4 regions of the Arthrobacter sp. 10T416 genome follow, and region 1 is predicted to be linked to each of the others. Evidence: riboswitches for the same ligand, from Rfam matches in the RefSeq annotation. Region 1 holds a riboswitch; each other region holds the start of a gene.
The links. Region 1 has a riboswitch for thiamine pyrophosphate ahead of thiO (glycine oxidase ThiO). Riboswitches for the same ligand answer to the same signal wherever they lie in the genome.
Positions count from the first base shown of each region.

Region 2: another riboswitch for thiamine pyrophosphate. It lies ahead of AC1DBE_RS06150 (ECF transporter S component); the one in region 1 lies ahead of thiO (glycine oxidase ThiO).
Region 3: another riboswitch for thiamine pyrophosphate. It lies ahead of thiD (bifunctional hydroxymethylpyrimidine kinase/phosphomethylpyrimidine kinase); the one in region 1 lies ahead of thiO (glycine oxidase ThiO).
Region 4: another riboswitch for thiamine pyrophosphate. It lies ahead of thiC (phosphomethylpyrimidine synthase ThiC); the one in region 1 lies ahead of thiO (glycine oxidase ThiO).

Region 1 covers NZ_JBFTHI010000002.1:232,773-237,379, reverse strand. The annotation lists gene AC1DBE_RS04965 (RNB domain-containing ribonuclease) at 1-354, opposite strand, end outside; gene AC1DBE_RS04960 (ferritin-like fold-containing protein) at 395-1,066, shown strand; gene thiE (thiamine phosphate synthase) at 1,067-1,771, opposite strand; TPP riboswitch at 1,798-1,915, shown strand; gene thiO (glycine oxidase ThiO) at 1,906-3,156, shown strand; gene thiS (sulfur carrier protein ThiS) at 3,153-3,389, shown strand; gene AC1DBE_RS04940 (thiazole synthase) at 3,395-4,201, shown strand; gene AC1DBE_RS04935 (DUF3311 domain-containing protein) at 4,368-4,607, shown strand, end outside.
Region 2 covers NZ_JBFTHI010000003.1:201,411-206,017, reverse strand. The annotation lists gene AC1DBE_RS06180 (Na+/H+ antiporter subunit D) at 1-78, shown strand, start outside; gene AC1DBE_RS06175 (Na+/H+ antiporter subunit E) at 75-620, shown strand; gene AC1DBE_RS06170 (MrpF/PhaF family protein) at 617-895, shown strand; gene mnhG (monovalent cation/H(+) antiporter subunit G) at 885-1,280, shown strand; gene AC1DBE_RS06160 (DUF4235 domain-containing protein) at 1,312-1,575, opposite strand; gene AC1DBE_RS06155 (heme-degrading domain-containing protein) at 1,617-2,156, opposite strand; TPP riboswitch at 2,311-2,450, shown strand; gene AC1DBE_RS06150 (ECF transporter S component) at 2,520-3,152, shown strand; gene AC1DBE_RS06145 (ABC transporter ATP-binding protein) at 3,166-4,607, shown strand, end outside.
Region 3 covers NZ_JBFTHI010000001.1:594,440-599,046, forward strand. The annotation lists gene rpmA (50S ribosomal protein L27) at 1-199, opposite strand, end outside; gene rplU (50S ribosomal protein L21) at 260-568, opposite strand; gene thiD (bifunctional hydroxymethylpyrimidine kinase/phosphomethylpyrimidine kinase) at 937-2,538, opposite strand; TPP riboswitch at 2,528-2,625, opposite strand; gene AC1DBE_RS02720 (Rne/Rng family ribonuclease) at 2,743-4,607, opposite strand, start outside.
Region 4 covers NZ_JBFTHI010000001.1:682,794-687,400, reverse strand. The annotation lists gene ffh (signal recognition particle protein) at 1-179, shown strand, start outside; gene AC1DBE_RS03180 (alpha/beta fold hydrolase) at 260-1,009, shown strand; gene thiC (phosphomethylpyrimidine synthase ThiC) at 1,091-2,920, opposite strand; TPP riboswitch at 2,916-3,023, opposite strand; gene AC1DBE_RS03170 (amidohydrolase family protein) at 3,101-4,192, shown strand; gene AC1DBE_RS03165 (VOC family protein) at 4,273-4,607, shown strand, end outside.

The DNA of each region.
Region 1 (4,607 bases):
CGGGGTGTAGAACGTCTGCCCGCGGCGCCTGGTCTCGGCGTCGAGCGCACCGCCGGGAGCCACGAAGGAGGGGACATCGGCAATCGCGTAGAACACCTTGTAGCCGTCACCGGAGCGGTCGATGAACAGGGCCTGGTCCAGGTCCGTGGAGGACGCCGGATCAATGGTCACGAATTCCACGTGCGTCAGGTCCAGGCCGGGCAGCTCATGGCCGGCCACGGCGGCCTCGGCGTCCCGCAGCGCGTCGGCCGGGAACGGCCCCGGCAGTTCCAGGACGGTGCGCAGCGCGTTCAGCGCTTGGGCCAGCTGGTTCTGCTGCTGTCGGACGCTCGGAGTCAGGCGATGATGAGACACGGAATCAGGGTAGCCCGATTTCCGCCGCTAGTGTTGAAGCATGAGCACCTCCCCGGATGAGCCCGCCCGCTTCAACCGTTTCCGCAGGGACCTGCTGGGCGTTATGGCCTACGGGGAGTTGTCGGCGTTCGAACGGCTCTCCTCCGACGCCCGGTATTCGCCCACCCTGCACGACCGGTCCGTGCTGGGCCGCCTTGCCGTCATCGAGTTCCAGCACTTCGAGCTGGTCTGCGCGAAACTGGCCGAACTCGGCGTGGACGCGGAGGAGGCGATGCAGCCGTTCCAGGCCTCGGTGGACCACTTCCATGAGCGCACCCGGCCCGCCGACTGGTACGAGTCACTGATGAAGGCGTACGTCATCGACACGGTCTCCGCCGACTTTTACCGGCGGGTTTCGGGTTATGTGGACGCCGGCACGGCCGGTCTGATCGAGCAGGTCCAGTCCGCAGGCGACGCGACGGCCGTGCTCCGGGAGCGGCTGAAGGCGGCGCTGGCCGATGACCCGCGGCTGGCTTCCCGGCTGGCCCTGTGGGCCCGGCGGTTGCTCGGCGAGGCGCTCACCCAGGCCCAACGGGTCAGTGTGGACCACGCGTTCCTCGACGGGCTGGCCGGTGAGGACCCGGCCCGGGCCGGTGAGCTCGCCCGGGAGCTCACCGCGGAACTCGCCGCCGGGCACTCCCGCCGGATGTCCGGGCTGGGGCTCGCGGGCTAGCTAGCCGACGTCGGAATCCGCGCCGGCGTCGAGCGCGGCGAGCAGGGCGCGCGCTGCGCCCGCCGGGTCCGCGGCCTCGGTGATCGCCCGGACCACCACAATCCTGCGGGCCCCGGCGTCGACCACCTGCTCCACGTTGCCCAGATCGATCCCGCCGATCGCGAACCACGGCACCACTCCGGAGACCTTGCCGACGCCGGCTTCCGAGGCCCGCCCGATAGCCGCGGCGGCGTACCGCACCAGGTCCGTTCCGACCGCGGCGCGGCCAGGCTTGGTGGGCGTCGCCCAGACCGGCCCCACGCAGAAGTAGTCCAAGCCGGTCCGGCCCGGGGAGGCGGCGATGGCCGCGTCCACCTGGTCCGGCGTGTGGGTGGACATGCCGATCACCGTGTTCTTGCCCAGGAAGTCGCGGGCCGCCGTGAACGGAATGTCCTTCTGGCCCATGTGGAAGACCGGCGCACCCGCCAGCGAGGCGAGGTCGGCGCGGTCATTGACGGCCCACAGCCGGCCGTGCCGCTGCGCCGTGGCGTGCAGGACCCCGAGGAGCTCCAGTTCCTCGGCCGCCTCCAGCGACTTGTCCCGCAACTGGATGATGTCCACCCCGCCGGCAAAGGCAGCGTCGACAAAATCTTCAAAGTCCCCGCGCTCTTTCCGTGCATCAGTGCACAGATACAGGCGGGCGGTGGTGTGCAGGTCCTGGCTCATATCCCAAGCGTAGTTCCTCTAAACTGGGCGCATACCGCGGGAGCCCGCGGGCCGTACGCGGCCGCCGGGCTGAGAGGGCGTCAGAGCCGACCGCTTGACCTGATCCGGTTAGTACCGGCGTAGGGAAGGAAACCATGACCCCACCAGCCGTACCGTACGACGTCGCCGTGATCGGCGGGGGAGTGATCGGCCACGGAATCGCCTGGGCAGCGCGCCGCTCCGGCCGGACTGTGGCCCTCATCGATGATGCCCCCGGCAGCGGCGCCAGCTGGGCCGCCGCCGGCATGCTGGCGCCGGTCAGCGAACTTCACTACCAGGAGGAAGACCTCTTGGCCCTGATGCTCGAAGGCTCCAGGCTGTGGCCGGCCTTCGCCGCCAGCCTGGCCGACGGCGCGCCCGGGGACCTGCCCGACGGCGGCCCGCAGCCGGGCAGCACCGGCTACAGCACGACGCCGACCCTCGCCGTCGGCGTGGACGCCGCCGACCGCCGGGCGCTCACCGACCTGCGGGAGGTGCAGCTGGCGTGCGGCCTCGCCGTGGACCCCCTGACGGTGCGGGAGGCACGGTCCCGGGAGCCCCTTCTGAGCCCCGGCATCTCCTGCGCCTTCGCCATCCCCGCCGACCACCAGGTGGACCCGCGGCGGCTGCTGGCACGGATGGGGCGTCTGCTGGCCGCCGACCCGGAATTCGTGGCCGTGCCGAGCCGGGCGGCGGCCCTGCTCTGGGAGGACGGCGGCGTCGCCGGGGCCCGGCTGGAGGGCGGGGGAGATATCCGTGCCACCGAAACGGTCGTGGCCAACGGCCTCGGCGCAGCCGATCTGCAGGCCCTGCCGCAGGGGCTGGTGCTGCCGCTGCGCCCCGTCTACGGTGACATCCTCAGGCTGCGGGTGCCGCCCCGGCTCCGTCCCTTGCTGGGCTCCACGGTCCGGGGGCTGGTCCGCGGGGTCCCGGTGTACATCGTGCCCCGGGACGACGGCACGGTGGTGATCGGCGCGACCCAGCGCGAGGACGCACCGTCGACCGCCAGCGCGGTCTCGGCCGGCAGCGTCTACCAGCTCCTGCGTGACGCCCAGCAGCTTCTTCCGGCGGTCGCCGAACTCGAACTGCTGGAAGCCACAGCGCGGGCGCGGCCGGGCACACCGGACAACGCCCCGCTGATCGGGCGGGTCGCCGGTCCGGGGGATGGCCCTGACATCGAGGGCCTGATCATCGCCACCGGGTTCTTCCGGCACGGGGTCCTGCTGACTCCGGCCGCCGCGGCGATCTGCCAGGCGTTGCTGGACGGCCGGCCGGATCCGCGCTGGGCCCGGTTCCGCCCCGACCGCTTTCCCCGCCCGGAGGCCGCGGCCCATAAGTTCCCAGCAAAAGACAGGACACCAGCATGAACATCAGGCTCAACGGAGCACAGCACGCCGTCGCCGACGGCGCCACCGTCAGCGCCCTGGTCAGCGGGGTCACCGGACGGCCGCTTGCCGCCAACGGCCAGGCCACGGACGGGCGGAAGCTCGGCGTCGCGGTCGCCCGCAACGCCGAGGTGGTCCCGCGCAGCCAGTGGCACGCGACGGCGCTCGCCGAGGGCGACGACGTCGAACTCGTCACCGCAGTGCAGGGAGGATAAACGCCATGGAAGAGACCGTACTGACCCAGGCCCAGCCAGGCCGTGACCTGCTGACCGTAGACGGCGTCGACCTGCGCTCGCGGCTGATCATGGGCACCGGAGGCGCGCCCAGCCTCGACGGACTGGGCGCCGCGCTGGTGGCCTCCGGCACCGAGCTCACCACGGTGGCCATGCGCCGCTACTCCCCGGCCGAGAGCGGATCGCTGTTTCAGCTGCTGGCGGACCACAACATCCGGGTGCTGCCCAACACCGCCGGCTGCTTCACCGCCCGGGACGCCGTGCTCACCGCCGAACTGGCACGGGAAGCCCTGGAGACGGACTGGGTGAAGCTCGAGGTCATTGCCGATGAGCACACCCTGCTGCCGGACGCCCTGGAACTGGTGGAGGCAACGGAGCAGCTGGTGGGCCGTGGCTTCAAGGTTTTTGCCTACACCAATGACGACCCCGTCCTGGCCCTCCGGCTTGAGCACCTGGGTGCCGCCGCCGTGATGCCCCTGGGCGCCCCGATCGGCACGGGGCTGGGCATCCTGAACCCGCACAACATCGAGCTGATCGTGTCCCGGGCCTCGGTGCCGGTGGTGCTTGACGCCGGCATCGGCACCGCGTCCGACGCGGCGCTCGCCATGGAGCTGGGCTGCGACGCCGTGCTGCTGGCCACCGCCGTCACCCGGGCGCAGGACCCTGCCCTGATGGGCGAGGCATTCAAGCACGCCGTCATCGCCGGGCGCCTGGCACGGCTGGCGGGCCGGATTCCGCGGCGGGAACACGCGCTCGCGTCCTCCGCTATGGAGGGCCGTGCCGAGTTCCTCTAGCCGCAGCGGGCCACGGAAACGTACTGCAGGGTAGTTGAGCACTGTTGCGGAAACGGCAACGTGTCTATTGTGTCCCTTAGACCGCGGCACACCGTGGTCTGCAGGTCGCCGGCACGTCCCGGGAAGCCTTCCCGCACCGGGGGCCCGTCTCGAGGAGGAGGCGACGATGTCCAGTCCTGATGTGCCAACGCGGGGGCCGGCCAAGCCTGGCCCGTACGTGATTTCCGGAATCCTGTTGCTGATCGCGATCGTGGTTCCGTTATTTGTGCCCGGATACTCCTTCGACCAGCCGCGCCTGGCGGGTATCCCGTTCTTCTACTGGTACCAAATGGCCTGGATTCCGGTCACCGCGGCCCTGGTGGGCATTTCGTATTGGCTGGTGACCAAGGAGGACCGCCGCCGGCGT
Region 2 (4,607 bases), on a different contig from region 1:
TACATCCATGCGGTGCTGGGTGACCAGGCGCCGGTCCCGGCCATAGCCCAGCCGCCGGGACAGGAGGGCGGCAAATGACCCGCAAGCGAATCTCCCTGCGCCAGGAGCTGCCGCTGCTTGTCTGGCTCGTGATCGTCTGGGGTGCCCTGTGGCAGGACTTCAGCCCCGGTAACCTGCTCTTCGGCGCCCTGATCGCCGTGGTGGTGGCCCGGCTGCTCTACCTGCCGCCGGTGGAACTGGGCGGCCGCTTTAATGTGCTGCGGGCCGTCCCCTTCGCCCTGGTCTTCCTCGGCAAAGTGGTCGCGGCCAGCTTCCAGGTATTCTTCCTGGCCGTGGTGCGCGGGCCGCGGGTGATCAGCGCTGTCGTCGCCGTCCCCCTCCGCAGCCACTCCGACCTGCTGGTGACGGCGACCGGACACGTCATTTCCCTGATCCCCGGGTCCTTGGTGGTGGAGGTGGACCGATCCACGTCCACGCTCTACATCCACGGCATCAACGTCCGTGACGCCGACGACGCTGCCAGGCTCCGCAAGGAAGTGCGTGACACCGAAGCGGGCTTGATCCGGATCATGGGCACCCCGGCCGAACTGACCGCACTCCAGCAGGAGGTAGCCGGATGATGCCCCTCGTCCTGATCATCACCGCCGTCGTGCTCTCCCTTGCCGCGGCCGGGGCGATCATCCGCATCGCGCGCGGGCCCTCGCTGCTGGACCGGGTGCTGGCCGCGGACGTCCTGCTGGCCATCCTCGGCGCGGCGCTCTGCATCGACATGGCCGTCAACCGGCACCTGAACAACCTGATGCTGCTCGTGGCCATCTCCATCATCGGCTTCGTCGGCTCGGTGACGGTGGCACGGTTCGTGGCGGACCGGAGGAAGCAGCCCAATGAATCCTGAGACGAGCTCCGTGGATACCGTGATCGACGCAGTCTCTGCCGTCTTTATGGTGGTGGGGGCGCTCATGTCCCTCGGCGCCGCGATCGGCCTGCTGCGCTTCCCGGACCTGATGAGCCGGATGCACGCCGCCACCAAGCCGCAGGTACTGGGGCTGTTCCTGCTGCTGTGCGCCGTCGGGCTGCAGATGCGCACATGGTGGGTGTGGCCGGTGCTGGTGGTCGCGTGGATCTTCCAGCTGCTCACGGTGCCGGTCTCGGCCCACATGGTGGGCCGGGCCGGCTACCGGACCAAGCACCTGCACCCGGAACTGCTCAGCGCCGACGAGCTCGAAGCCGTGGTGCAGCAGGCGGCCGGGAAACGCGGGTTCACCGACGACGGCGAGTGACGCCGGGCGGTGTGCCCATAGCGGTGTGCCCTTAGACGATGTCCTGGGTCTTGGCGAAGCGGCTGATGGCGCGCTGGGTGCCGCGGTTGGCGAGGACCTGGATGATGGCGCTGACCGAAGCGGAGATCAGCGCGAACGTCAGGGCCTGGCGCAGGGTGGTGGGGACGTCGTCGTCGTGGCCCTTCGGCGGCTTGTTGCCGGTGGTCTTCTCCCACGCGGTGTCGACCAGCTTGGTCCCGACGAAACCGGCGACGAGGCTGATGCCGGTGCCGAGCAACTTGATGAGGATGTTCATGCGTCGTACTCCTTGCGGGCGGAAACAGGGCTCCCCCTAGCCTAGCGTCCCTGCCGTCCGAGGATTTCCGACAGCGCCTCGACCACCAGCTCATGGTCAGCCTTCTGCGGCAGGCCGGATACGGTGACCGTGCCGATCATTCCGGTTCCGCGCAGGTAGATCGGGAAGGAGCCGCCGTGGGCCGCGAATTCCAGCTGGTCGAACCAGGCGTTGTCCTCGATCCGCCGCCCGGACGCCCGCGCCCGCAGCCCCACGAGCAGGGACGGGACCTCGTACCGCACGGCCGTGCGCTGCTTGGCTTTGATCCAGCGGCCGTTGTCAGGGGTGGCGCCCTCCAGCGCCGCGTGGAAGAGCACCTGCTCGCCCTTGGTGATGTCGATGGCGATCGGATGGGAGCGCTCCCGGCCCAGTTCCACCAGGAGCAGCCCCAGGTCCAGGGCGTCGTCCTTGCTGAAGGACCGGAACTGGAGCTCCTCGATTTCGGTGAGGATGCGGCCGATGAGCTCCGCCAGGGAACCCGGCGGCTGGGGCTCCGCGGAATCGGGGTCGAAGTCGGGGGAAGGCGCTGGGGAGTCGGTCAAAGGAATCACCTTCCGTCAGTGGCGGCCGGGGCCCGGCCGCGGCTGCGGCCGATGCTCGCGATCTGAGCAGACTCTACCAAGCAGGCCGATCCCGGTCACCGGCTCGTGCGGGCGATCTGCCGGGTGTAAACTGAGCCAGCCCACAAGGGTGAATTGCATACGACAGGGGAGCGCCGCCGTCGGGCCTTCCGGAGCAGTCCGGAACCTTAGGTGGGCGCTGAGAGTGCGGACAGCCGCAGACCCTCGAACCTGATCCGGTTAGTACCGGCGCAAGGGAGTCGAGTTCTCAGGGTGCCCGGCACCCGCGGTGCAAACCGCGGCGCCACCGGAGCGCCCTCCCCTCCTGTACCTCAGGAGGAAGACATGACTGATATTTCTGCAAAGCAGACACTGACCGCGGGCAAATACACCTGGCGGGTGGTGGACATTGTGGTGGCGGCGTTGATCGCTGTTGCCGGCGGCGTAATTTTCTGGGCCTGGGACCAGGGCGCGAACGTGGTGACCACGCCGCTGAACGCGGTCTACCCGCCACTGACCGGGCTGTACGCCGGCGGGTGGATGATCCCCGCGATTCTGGGCATGCTGGTTATCCGCAAGCCGGGAGCGGCCGTGTTCTGCGAAACCGTAGCCGCCACGGGGGAGCTGATCATGGGCTCGCAGTACGGCGCGTCCGTGCTGTTCTCCGGCTTCCTGCAGGGCCTCGGCGCGGAGCTCATCTTCGCCGCGTTCCTCTATAAGCGGTTCAACCTGCCGGTCTCGCTGCTGGCCGGAGCGGGCGCCGGCCTGTTCTGCGGCCTGAACGACTCCTTCCTGCCCTGGGGCTGGAACATCGCGTACGAGACCGGTGACAAGCTCGCCTACATCATTTTCTGCGCCATCTCCGGGGCCGTGATCGCCGGCGCCCTGGCCTGGATCGCCACCCGCGGCCTGGCCCGGACCGGTGTGCTGGCTTCCTTCGCGTCCCGCAAGGCGGCAACGGAACCCGTGTTCTCCTAGGGCCCGGACACGTATGGGAACCCTCGACGACGTGCGCCCGGCTGCGGTCACCGCCCGCGGCTGGGGCTGGCGGCATGCCGGCCGCACCCGCCCGGCCGTGAGCGGCTTGGACCTGGACATCAGCCCCGGCGAACGCGTGCTGCTCCTGGGGCCGTCCGGCGCGGGAAAATCCACGCTGCTGCACGCCCTGGCGGGGGTGCTCGGCGACAGCGCCGGCGCGGGACCGGCCGCGGACTCCGAGGATTCGGACGAGACCGGCAGCCTGCTGATCGACGGCGCCCCGCCCCGGGCCCGGCGCGGCACGGCGGGCCTGGTCCAGCAGGACCCCGAAACCCAGGTGGTGCTCTCGCGGCTGGGTGACGACGTCGCCTTCGGCGCCGAGAACCTTTCCGTGCCCCCGGCGGAGATCTGGCGGCGGGTCGCGGAGGCGCTCGACGACGTCGGGCTGGCCGGCCTGCCGCTGCAGCACCCGACGTCCGCGCTCTCGGGCGGACAGAAGCAACGCCTGGCGCTCGCCGGGATCCTCGCCATGCGGCCCGGGCTGCTGCTGCTGGACGAACCCACGGCCAACCTCGACCCCGCGGGTGTCCTGGAAGTCCGCGACGCCGTGGCACGGTGCCTGGACCGGACCGGAGCCACGCTGGTGGTGGTGGAGCACCGGGTGGCCGTGTGGAAGGACCTCGTCGACCGGATCGTGGTGCTGCAGCCGGGCTCTGCCACGGAGCCGGCCGTGTTGTTGGACGGCGCCCCGGACCAGGTCCTGGCGCAGGCGAGGGACATGCTCATCGCTGCCGGGGTCTGGGTGCCGGGCCACGTGCCGCCCACCCGTCCCCGCCGGCAACCCGGTGGGGACGGCGTCCAGTCTGGCGGCGTCCCCGGCGGCGGGATCCAGTCCGGCGGCGTCCAGTCCGGGCAGCTGCTCCTGGCCGCCGAAGGCCTCGCCGTGTCCCGCGAGCGGACCCGCCGCTCGGGCCTGCTCCAGGGCTTCAGGGCCATCCCGCCGGCGCCGGTGCAGACCGGCCTCGCGGCCCAGGTCCGGGCTGGAGAGGCCCTGACCATCACCGGCCCGAACGGCTCCGGCAAGTCCACCTTCGCCCTGACCCTGGCCGGCCTGCTGGCCCCGGTGGCGGGAACAGTATCGGCCACCACCGAGCTGAGCGCCGGCGCGGGCATCGACCCCTACAAGTGGAAGGCCCAGCAGTTGATCGCCAGGATCGGCACCGTGTTCCAGGAACCCGAGCACCAGTTCGTGACCGGTCGGGTGCTGGACGAGCTGAAGTTCGGCCCGCGCCACCTGGGCCATGGTGAAGAACGCGTGGACGAGCTCCTGGAACGCCTGCGGCTGCGCGACCTGGTGGACGCCAATCCCTACACGCTCTCCGGCGGCGAAAAACGCCGGCTCTCCGTGGCCACCGTGCTGGCCGCCCACCCGCAGGTGCTGGTCCTCGACGAGCC
Region 3 (4,607 bases), on a different contig from region 1:
CAGCACCGGGGGTCAGGGCGAACAGGGTGTCGTCGCCGCCGCGGCCGACGCCGGCGCCCGGGTGGAAGTGGGTGCCGCGCTGGCGGACGATGATCTCGCCTGCGGAAACTACCTGGCCGCCGAAGCGCTTGACGCCGAGGTACTGGGCGTTGGAGTCACGACCGTTGCGAGTGGAGCTCGCGCCTTTTTTATGTGCCATTTGAAATGCCTGCCTTTAAAATTCTGGGGAATCTGTTGAAAACCTGAACAGTAACGCTAGTTACTTGATACCGGTGATCTTGACCTTGGTCAGTTCCTGACGGTGACCCTGGCGCTTCTTGTAACCGGTCTTGTTCTTGAACTTCTGGATGACGATCTTCGGACCACGGAGGTCTTCGAGGATCTCAGCCGTAACCGTTACCTTGGCCAGGTCCGCAGCAGCGGACGTAACCTTCTCGCCGTCAACCAGGAGCAGGGCGGGCAGCTCGATGGTGCTGCCGGCGCCACCGGCGACGCGGTTCAGGGTAACGAAGTCTCCAACGGAAACCTTCTCTTGGCGGCCGCCTGCGCGGACAATCGCGTACACCACTTGGGGGACTCACTTCTCTCGACGTTTATTACTAGATTTGCGTGCGGAACCTGGGGCCACATTTTGTAGACCGGCTCACGCTGTGCCTCAACGCCGGTGGATTCCCCGGGGGAACCCATGAGCTATACCGTGGAAAGTCCTGCCCGGAGTGCGGGTGAACTGTTCATCAAGGTCATAACCCAAGTGTTGGCGTAAGCACCGAAGATCTAGACTACGCTAATTTTGCCTTCGGCCGCAAACGAGGCCGGCTCCGGAGAGTGATGCGTGACGGCCGCCACACCCCGTCCCCGAGGGGCTGGAGCGGTGCTGCCGCGGCGACTTCCGGAACCGCGCCCCATAATGTTACCGGCCGCAGGGCCGGGGCCGCGTCAGGCGTGCAGCCTCGGCGCGTCGAAGAACGCCACCTCGTAGTCGCAGGACTGCCGGAACGCCTCGGTCATGGCGGTCCGCTCCGACTCGGAGCCGCGCCGGGCCGCGGCATCGGTGTACCGGATTGCCTGCCGCGTAGCCTCGGCGAAGGCCTCGTCGGCGTAGGTGCGCAGCCACTCCGCGTAGGGGTGCTCGGCCGGCGCGCCGGCGTCGAGGTATTGCCTGTGCAAGGTTGCGCCCACCTCGGCGTAGAGCCAGAAACAAGGCAGCGCTGCCGCGGCCAGGACGCCGTAACTGCCCAGCGAGGCCGCGAGAAGATGGTCCACGTAGGCCTTGGTGACCGGGCCGGGCCGCGCCTCCCCCGCGCGTCCGGCCAGCCAGGTCCGGTGCAGCTCGGATTCGACCTCGAGGCACTGTTGCGCCGACCGGGCCCAGAAGAGCTGTTCCGCTTCCGACGGCGCCAGGGCGGCGGCGCGGGCCAGGACCCGAGAGTAGCCGTTGAGGTACAAGGCGTCCTGACGCAGGTAGTAGGCGAACTCGGTTTCGGGCAGGGCGCCGCTGGCCAGCCCCCGGATGAAGTCCAGGCCGTAGATAGCGTCCAGGCTGCCGGTGACGATCCCGTCGAGGCCCTCGGCGAAGTCGCCGTCAGCCGGCGGCCGGGCGCCGGTTACGTGGTGGAAGTGGTGCACCGGGCCGTTGCCGGTGCCAACTTCGAGGCGCCCGGCGTCCGCCAGCGCCCCCTGAAGCCACGGTTTGACTTCCCGCAGCGCCGCTTCCCAGTCCTGGCACCGGACCTGGGCGGTGGCCAGCGCCGAGGACAGGGAGCAGCCCGTACCGTGGCTGTTGCGGGTGGCGATCCGCTCACCGGGCACCTCCACGGTCTCCCCGCGGAGCACTCCCCCGGTGTTGACCAGCGCGTCCGGACAGGTGCCGCCATCGGGCAGGTGTCCGCCCTTGACCAGCACCGTGGTCCCGGTTCGCGCCGCGAGGCGTTTGCCCTGTTCCAACGCCCCGGCCCAGTCCCGGGCGATCGGTTCTCCGACCAGGATGGCGAGCTCGGCCAGGTTCGGGGTGATGAGGTGCGCCAGGGGCAGGAGGGACCTCAGGGCGTCCTCCGCGGATTCGCGGAGCAGCCTGTCGCCGCTGGTTGCCACCATGACCGGGTCCAGGACGACGACGGCGGGCCGCACCTTCTCGAGCCAGTCCCGGACGGCGGTAATCACCGCGGCGTCGCCGAGCATCCCGATTTTGACGGCGTCGATGGTGATGTCATCGCTGACAGCCTCGAGCTGGGCGGTGAGGAAGGAGGCCGGGGGCACGTGCACGGCCCGCACACCCCGGGTGTTTTGGGCGGTCAGGGCCGTGACGGCGGCCATCCCGTAGCCTCCGTTCGCCGCGATGCTCTTCAGGTCCGCCTGGATGCCGGCCCCGCCGGACGGGTCGGACCCGGCGATGGCCAGGACGCGGGGTATCCGGGCGGTAGCGGGCCGGGTATGGGCTGCCGCCCGGCCCGGGAACGCCGAATGCAGGATGGGGGCAGGGCGGGAGCGGTCCGGCTGGGCGGCCGGGGGCACGGTTACCTGCGGGGTGGTTGAAAGCATAAGACATCCCTTCGCCGGTGCTAACCGGACAGGTTCAACGGGTCTGGATCTCAGCCGGCTCGATGCGCGGCACCCCGTGTCAGTTCCCCAGCCTAGCCGCCCCGCAGCTCCGGGCCGTTAACGCACTCGCGGGCACCGTCCGGGCCCGACGTGATGTTACGTCGGGCCCGGACGATACCCGCGGGCGGTGGGGTTTTCCCGGGCCTAGAGCTCCGAGGCCGGTACGCCGACGCCGAGGATGACCGGTTCCGCAGCGGCGGACTTAGCGGCCGGCGTTGCCGGTTCCGGCGCCTTGGCCTCGTGGACGGAGACTGCTGCTACCGACGGTGCGTTCTCGCGCTGCTGCACGGACGTCTCGTTGGCGGCACCCTGGGCGCGGCTGGCGCTGCGGTTACGGCGGACCCGGCGGGGTGCCGTGCCGTCTGCCGAACCCGCAGGGGCCTGGTTGACGGGAGCCTTGGCAGCAGGCGCTGCTGCGGCCGGAGCCTTAGCCGCGGGGGCCTTGGCGGGCTCCTGGCGTGCCGGGGCCTGTTGGGCCGGGGCCTTGGCGGCCTCCTGGCGTGCCGGTGCCTGCTCTTCGCGGGTGCGGGTGCCTGGCGGCTGGATCCGGGCAGTGCGGGCCCGTCCCCGTCCCCGGGTGGCACGGGGCGACGCCGCTGGGGCCTCGTCGGCGGTCCCGGCCTCCGGAGTTTCGGCTGCAGCCGTCTCGACGGCAGGGGCAGCCGCCGCCGTCTGCGCACCGGACTCGGAGTCGCCCAGGCTCGCGAAAGCCTCGGTCAGCAGGTCCAGGGTCAGCGCCGGTTGCCGGGTTTCCTCGGCGTGCTCGACGAACGGCAGGGCGACCTGTTCGCCGCCGAAGGTCAGGACCGCGGCCGGACGTCCGGCGGCTTCCTCCGTCGAAGCGAGCTCTACCGCGGCATCGAGCGCGGCCTGCCGGGTGGCGGCGTCCGGCGCGGAATGCGCGTCGCCGTCGTGCAGGTGGGCGGCGTGCGCGGCGGCGGCGATGTTCGCCAGTGCCGCGCGGGTTGCCTCCGCCTTGGCGTGGCGTTCCGCTTCCGTCGGCTCGGGGTGGGCTGCAACGGCCGGCGTGGACGGCATGGCCTCGCCGTTCCCCTGGCCGCCCTTGCCGCGGCGACGCTTGCGCTCACTGCGGGCTGCAGGCTGGTGTTCGGTCCGCGGGACGTGGTGCTCAGCGGCGACGGTGTTGGCGCGGCGGTGCTCGACGGGTTCGTCGTGGGTGACGATGCCCCGGCCGGCACACGCTTCGCACTGCTCGCCGAAGACTTCCAGGAGCCCGGTGCCCATCCGCTTGCGGGTCATCTGCACAAGGCCGAGTGAGGTCACCTCCGCGACCTGGTGCTTGGTCCGGTCCCGGCCCAGGCACTCCACCATGCGGCGCAGTACGAGATCCCGGTTGGATTCGAGCACCATGTCGATGAAGTCGATGACGATGATGCCGCCGATGTCGCGCAGGCGCAGCTGCCGGACAACTTCCTCGGCTGCTTCCAGGTTGTTCTTGGTGACGGTTTCTTCGAGGTTGCCGCCGCTGCCGGTGAACTTGCCCGTGTTGACGTCCACCACGGTCATGGCTTCGGTGCGGTCGATCACGAGCGAACCGCCGGACGGCAGGAAGACCTTGCGGTCAAGCGCCTTGTGGATCTGCTCGTCGATGCGCCAGGCGGCGAAGATGTCGGTGTCCTTGGTCCACTTCTCGAGCCGGCCCACCAGGTCCGGTGCCACGTAGGTGACGTAGGCCTCGATGGTGTCCCAGGCTTCCTCGCCGGAGACGATCAGCTTGGAGAAGTCCTCGTTGAAGACGTCGCGGACCACCTTGATGGTCAGGTCAGGTTCCCCGTAAAGGAGCTCGGGCGCGAGGATCTTGGTGGACGTGGACTGGCTTTCGATGCCTTCCCACTGCGCGCGCAGACGGTTGATGTCATGCGTCAGTTCCTCCTCGGAGGCACCCTCGGCCGCGGTGCGGACAATGACACCCGCGTCTTCCGGGAGCCGGTCCTTGAGGATCCGCTTGAGCCGGTTGCGTTCGACGTCGGGCAGCTTGCGGGAGATGC
Region 4 (4,607 bases), on a different contig from region 1:
CCCGTTCGGGTAACCCGGCCAAGGCCGCGCAGGAGCTGAAGGACGCCGAGGCACGCCGTGCCGCGGGCAACAAGGCGGTCCCGACCGGAGCCTCCTTCGGGCAGCAGGGCGGCGAGTTCGATCCGTCCCAGCTGAACCTGCCCAAGGGCTTTGACAAGTTCCTCGGCGGCAGCAAGTAGCCGGAGCCGGCCGCCTAAAGTAGGCCGCCGGCCACAATGTCGTCGGTCTTAGTGACGGACCTGTGCCATAGGGTTAGACCATGTTCAAGCAGCGCGTAGTTTTCGTTCACGGGGCCGGCAGTTTTGGTGCCGCGGCGTGGCCGAAACAGCACGGCATGGCGCTGGCCTATGACGCGTTGTTCCTGCGCAGGCACGGTTTTGACGCCGTCGCCGAACCGCTGGAAACCGATTTCGCAGCCGACGCCGGCATTGTGCTCCGTGCCCTTGCTGACGACGGCCGGGGCGCGGCCGGCGGCCATGTCGTGGCGCATTCGCAGGGCGCCATCGCGGCAATGATGGCCGCCGTCGAACGTCCCGACCTTGTGCACTCGCTCACCCTGGTCGAACCGGCGTGCCTCTCGCTCACGGCCGAACTGCCGGCGACCGCCGCGCACAGGGCGCTGATGCAGCCCCTGTTCGATGTCCGGCACAACCTGAGTGACGAGGACTTTCACCGCGAGTTCGTCCGCCGGGTGTTCGCTGCCCATGCACCCGTCCGCGGCAGTGTGGGAGCGCCTACGCCCGACGACGGCCGGGACATCCGCCGGCTGAGGTTGCAGGCCCCGCCGTGGGACGCGCCGCTGCAGATCGTCCCGGGCGTCCCGACGCTGGTCCTCACCGGAGGCTGGGAACCGCTATATGAGGAGATTGCCGGCTACCTGCGCGAAACGGGCGCCCTGCACCGCACGGCCCCGGGCGGGCACCGTCCGCAGGATTCCAGGGAAGGCGACCGCACCATCCGCACCTTCATCGCCGGCGTCAGCCGCAGCCGGCAGCCGTACGCGTCCTGACACGGACGTACCGCGAATCCGGACGGCGACGCAGGGCGCCCGCCCTGGGCGGGAGGGCGACCTGCGGCGGCCGGGTCCGAGTTACTCGGGCGAACCCACGGCCGGCTCGGGCAGGTAGACCTTGCCGCCAGCCGCGAGGAACTCCGCGCTCTTCTCCCGCATCCCGTCAGCCTGCCGGGCGATGGCAGCCTGGGTTTCCGCTGACCCGAACTCGTCCCGGATGTCCTGGCTGATCCGCATGGAGCAGAACTTAGGCCCGCACATGGAACAGAAGTGGGCTGTCTTGGCCGGTTCCGCCGGCAGCGTCTCGTCGTGGAAGGCCTCTGCGGTGACCGGGTCGAGGGACAGCGCGAACTGGTCCCGCCAGCGGAACTCGAAACGCGCCTTGGAGAGCGCGTCGTCGCGCTCGTGGGCGCCGGGATGCCCCTTGGCCAGGTCCGCGGCGTGGGCGGCGATCTTGTAGGTGATGACGCCGGTCTTCACATCGTCCTTGTTGGGTAGCCCGAGGTGTTCCTTCGGCGTGACGTAACACAGCATGGCGGTGCCGTATCGGGCGATCTCGGTGGCGCCGATTGCTGAGGTGATGTGGTCGTAGCCGGGTGCGATGTCCGTCACCAGCGGTCCCAGCGTGTAGAACGGAGCGCCCTGGCATAGTTCTTGCTGGCGCTCCACGTTTTCCCGGACCAGATGGAGGGGCACATGTCCGGGGCCTTCAACCATGACCTGCACGTCGAACTCCCACGCCCGCTGGGTCAGCTCAGCCAGGGTATCCAGCTCGGCGAACTGGGCAGCGTCGTTGGCGTCCGCCGTCGAGCCCGGCCGCAGTCCGTCGCCCAGCGAAAACGAAACGTCGTACTTCGCGAAAATCTCGCACAGCTCATCGAAATGTGTGTAGAGGAAGTTCTCCCGGTGGTGCGCCAGGCACCACCCGGCCATGATCGAGCCGCCGCGCGACACGATACCCGTAACCCGGTTGGCTGTCAGGGGGACGTAACGCAGTAGCACGCCTGCGTGGATGGTCATGTAGTCCACCCCCTGTTCGCACTGTTCGATCACGGTGTCCCGGAAGATCTCCCAGGTCAGGGCATTCGCCTCGCCGTTGACCTTCTCCAGCGCCTGGTAGATCGGTACAGTGCCGATGGGGACGGGGGAGTTGCGGATGATCCACTCGCGCGTGGTGTGGATGTCGTCACCGGTGGAGAGGTCCATGACGGTGTCCGCGCCCCACTGCGTGGCCCACTGAAGCTTGTCGACTTCCTCGGCAATAGAGCTGGTAACGGCGGAGTTGCCGATGTTGGCGTTGATCTTCACAAGGAACGCCTTGCCGATGACCATCGGCTCTGACTCCGGGTGGTTAATGTTGCTGGGAATGATTGCCCGGCCGGCGGCCAGCTCGCTGCGAACGAGTTCGACGTCGCAGTTCTCGCGCAGGGCGACGTAGCGCATCTCGGGTGTTACCGTTCCGTTCCTCGCGTAATGCATCTGCGTGACCGTCCGGCCCGCAACCGCGCGGCGAGGCTGCGGGGGCGCGCCGCGCCACTCGGCAGAGGCGGCGCCCCGCCGGACCGCGGACTTGCCGTCGTCGAGCAAGTTGCGTTCCCTGCCGCTGTAGGGCTCGGTGTCCAGGCGTTCGGTTATCCAGTCGCTACGGAACGGGGCCAGACCCACGACGGGATCGCTGCCCGGTCCTGCCGTCCGATACACCCGAAACGACGCATTTGCCGAGCCTCCGGGCGACGGCTCCAAGGCGATCTCCGTCACCGGTACGCGGATCCCGCCGGCTTCGACATACGCCAGGCCATGCGACTTCAGTGACTGGGTTACCGGCGGGGCAGCAACGGCGGCGGGGCCGTTCTGAACCGTGCTGTTCCCGTATCGGGCAGGGCTGTGCTGGGGATTTGTGGTGCTCAAAGGGTTACTCACTTCCTTCGCCGGCATTACCCGGACAGGTTCAACGGTCGCAGGCTGCGTCAGCCCGATCTCAGCCCCTGCAAGGGCACCCGTGTGGTCGTAGACGAAGCTACCACAGGCTGCTTGTAGTTGACGGTTGTCCCGGGGCGCCGGGTCGTTATGCGGATTAAGCTGTAGGCCATGAGCATTATCGAGTTCAGCGGCACGGTTCTCACTTCCCCGGATCAGGAGCGGCGCGGGTTGTGGGCGGTCGACGGCAAGCTGACTTTCGACCGTCCGCGGGCGCCGTCGGACCTCGTGCTGGACGGCTGGGTCATTCCCGGACTGGTCGACGCCCATTGCCACATCGGCCTCGGCCCGGAGGGCGAGCTTCCGGAGGACGTAGTGGAACGGCAGGCGCAGACGGACCGCGACGCCGGGACCCTCCTGGTCCGCGACGCAGGAGCGATGCATGACACCCGCTGGGTCCAGCAACGGGCCGACCTTCCTCGAATCATCCGCGCCGGCCGGCACATTGCCCGGACCCGCCGGTACCTGCGGGGCTTCGCCGTTGAAGTGGAGCCGGAGGAACTGGTCGAGACGGTCCGAAAGCAGGCCCGTGCCGGCGACGGATGGGTGAAGCTGGTGGGGGACTGGATCGACCGCGACGCCGGCGATCTCGCCGCCAGCTTCCCGGCGGCGGCCGTCAGGGACGCAGTCCGTGCAGCCCACGACGAGGGGGCCCGCGTCACGGCGCATTGCTTCGCCGAGCAGACCCTGGACGACATGCTCGACGCCGGGATCGACTGCATTGAGCATGGAACGGGCCTGCTGCCCCGGCACCTGCCCCGCTTCATCGAACAGGGCGTGCCGATTGTGCCGACCCTGATCAATATTGCGACCTTCCCGGACATCGCGGCCCAGGCGCGGGACAAATTTCCCCGTTATGCAGCCCATATGCTCGGGCTCTGGGAACGGCGGGCCGAGCGGGTCCTCGAGGCGCACGAGGCCGGCGTCGTCCTGTACGCCGGGACCGACGCGGGCAGTGTCATCAAGCACGGGCGGATTGCCGACGAGATCCAGGCCCTGCACGCCGCGGGACTGCCCGCCCCGGCCGCCCTCGACGCCGCCGCCTGGGCCGCGCGGGCATGGCTCGGCGCAGAGGGCATCGCCGAGGGGGCCAGCGCCGATGTGCTGGTTTGCAGCGAGGATCCGCGCCGGGATCTCGCCACCCTGCAGGCACCCCGGAACATCGTGTTGCGCGGACAACTGGTTCGGGCCGAAGTGCATTAGGAATAAATTGAAGCTTCAAGTAATTTAGCACTATGAAGGGTCACCGAAAGGCGGTGGCCACAAACCACCGGAGCGTTGCGATGACCGCAGAAACCAGCACCCAGGATCTCCTTCCGGCCGAACTCACCATGGGCACCGTGATGCTCAAGGTCGGCGACATGAAGGTGATGACCGACTACTACCAGCGCGCCCTTGGCCTCGACATCGTGGCCGAGCAGGACGGCGGCCTCTACCTCGGCCGCAAGGCCAAGCCGCTGGTCCACCTCGCGCCTGCGCCCGGACTCAACCTGCCCTCGCGCGGTGAAGCGGGCCTGTTCCACACCGCCCTGCTCTTCGATGACCAGGCTTCGTTGGCCGCCACTATCGCCTCCGCCGCCCAATACGAACCGCAGTCCTTCACCGGCAGCGCCGACCA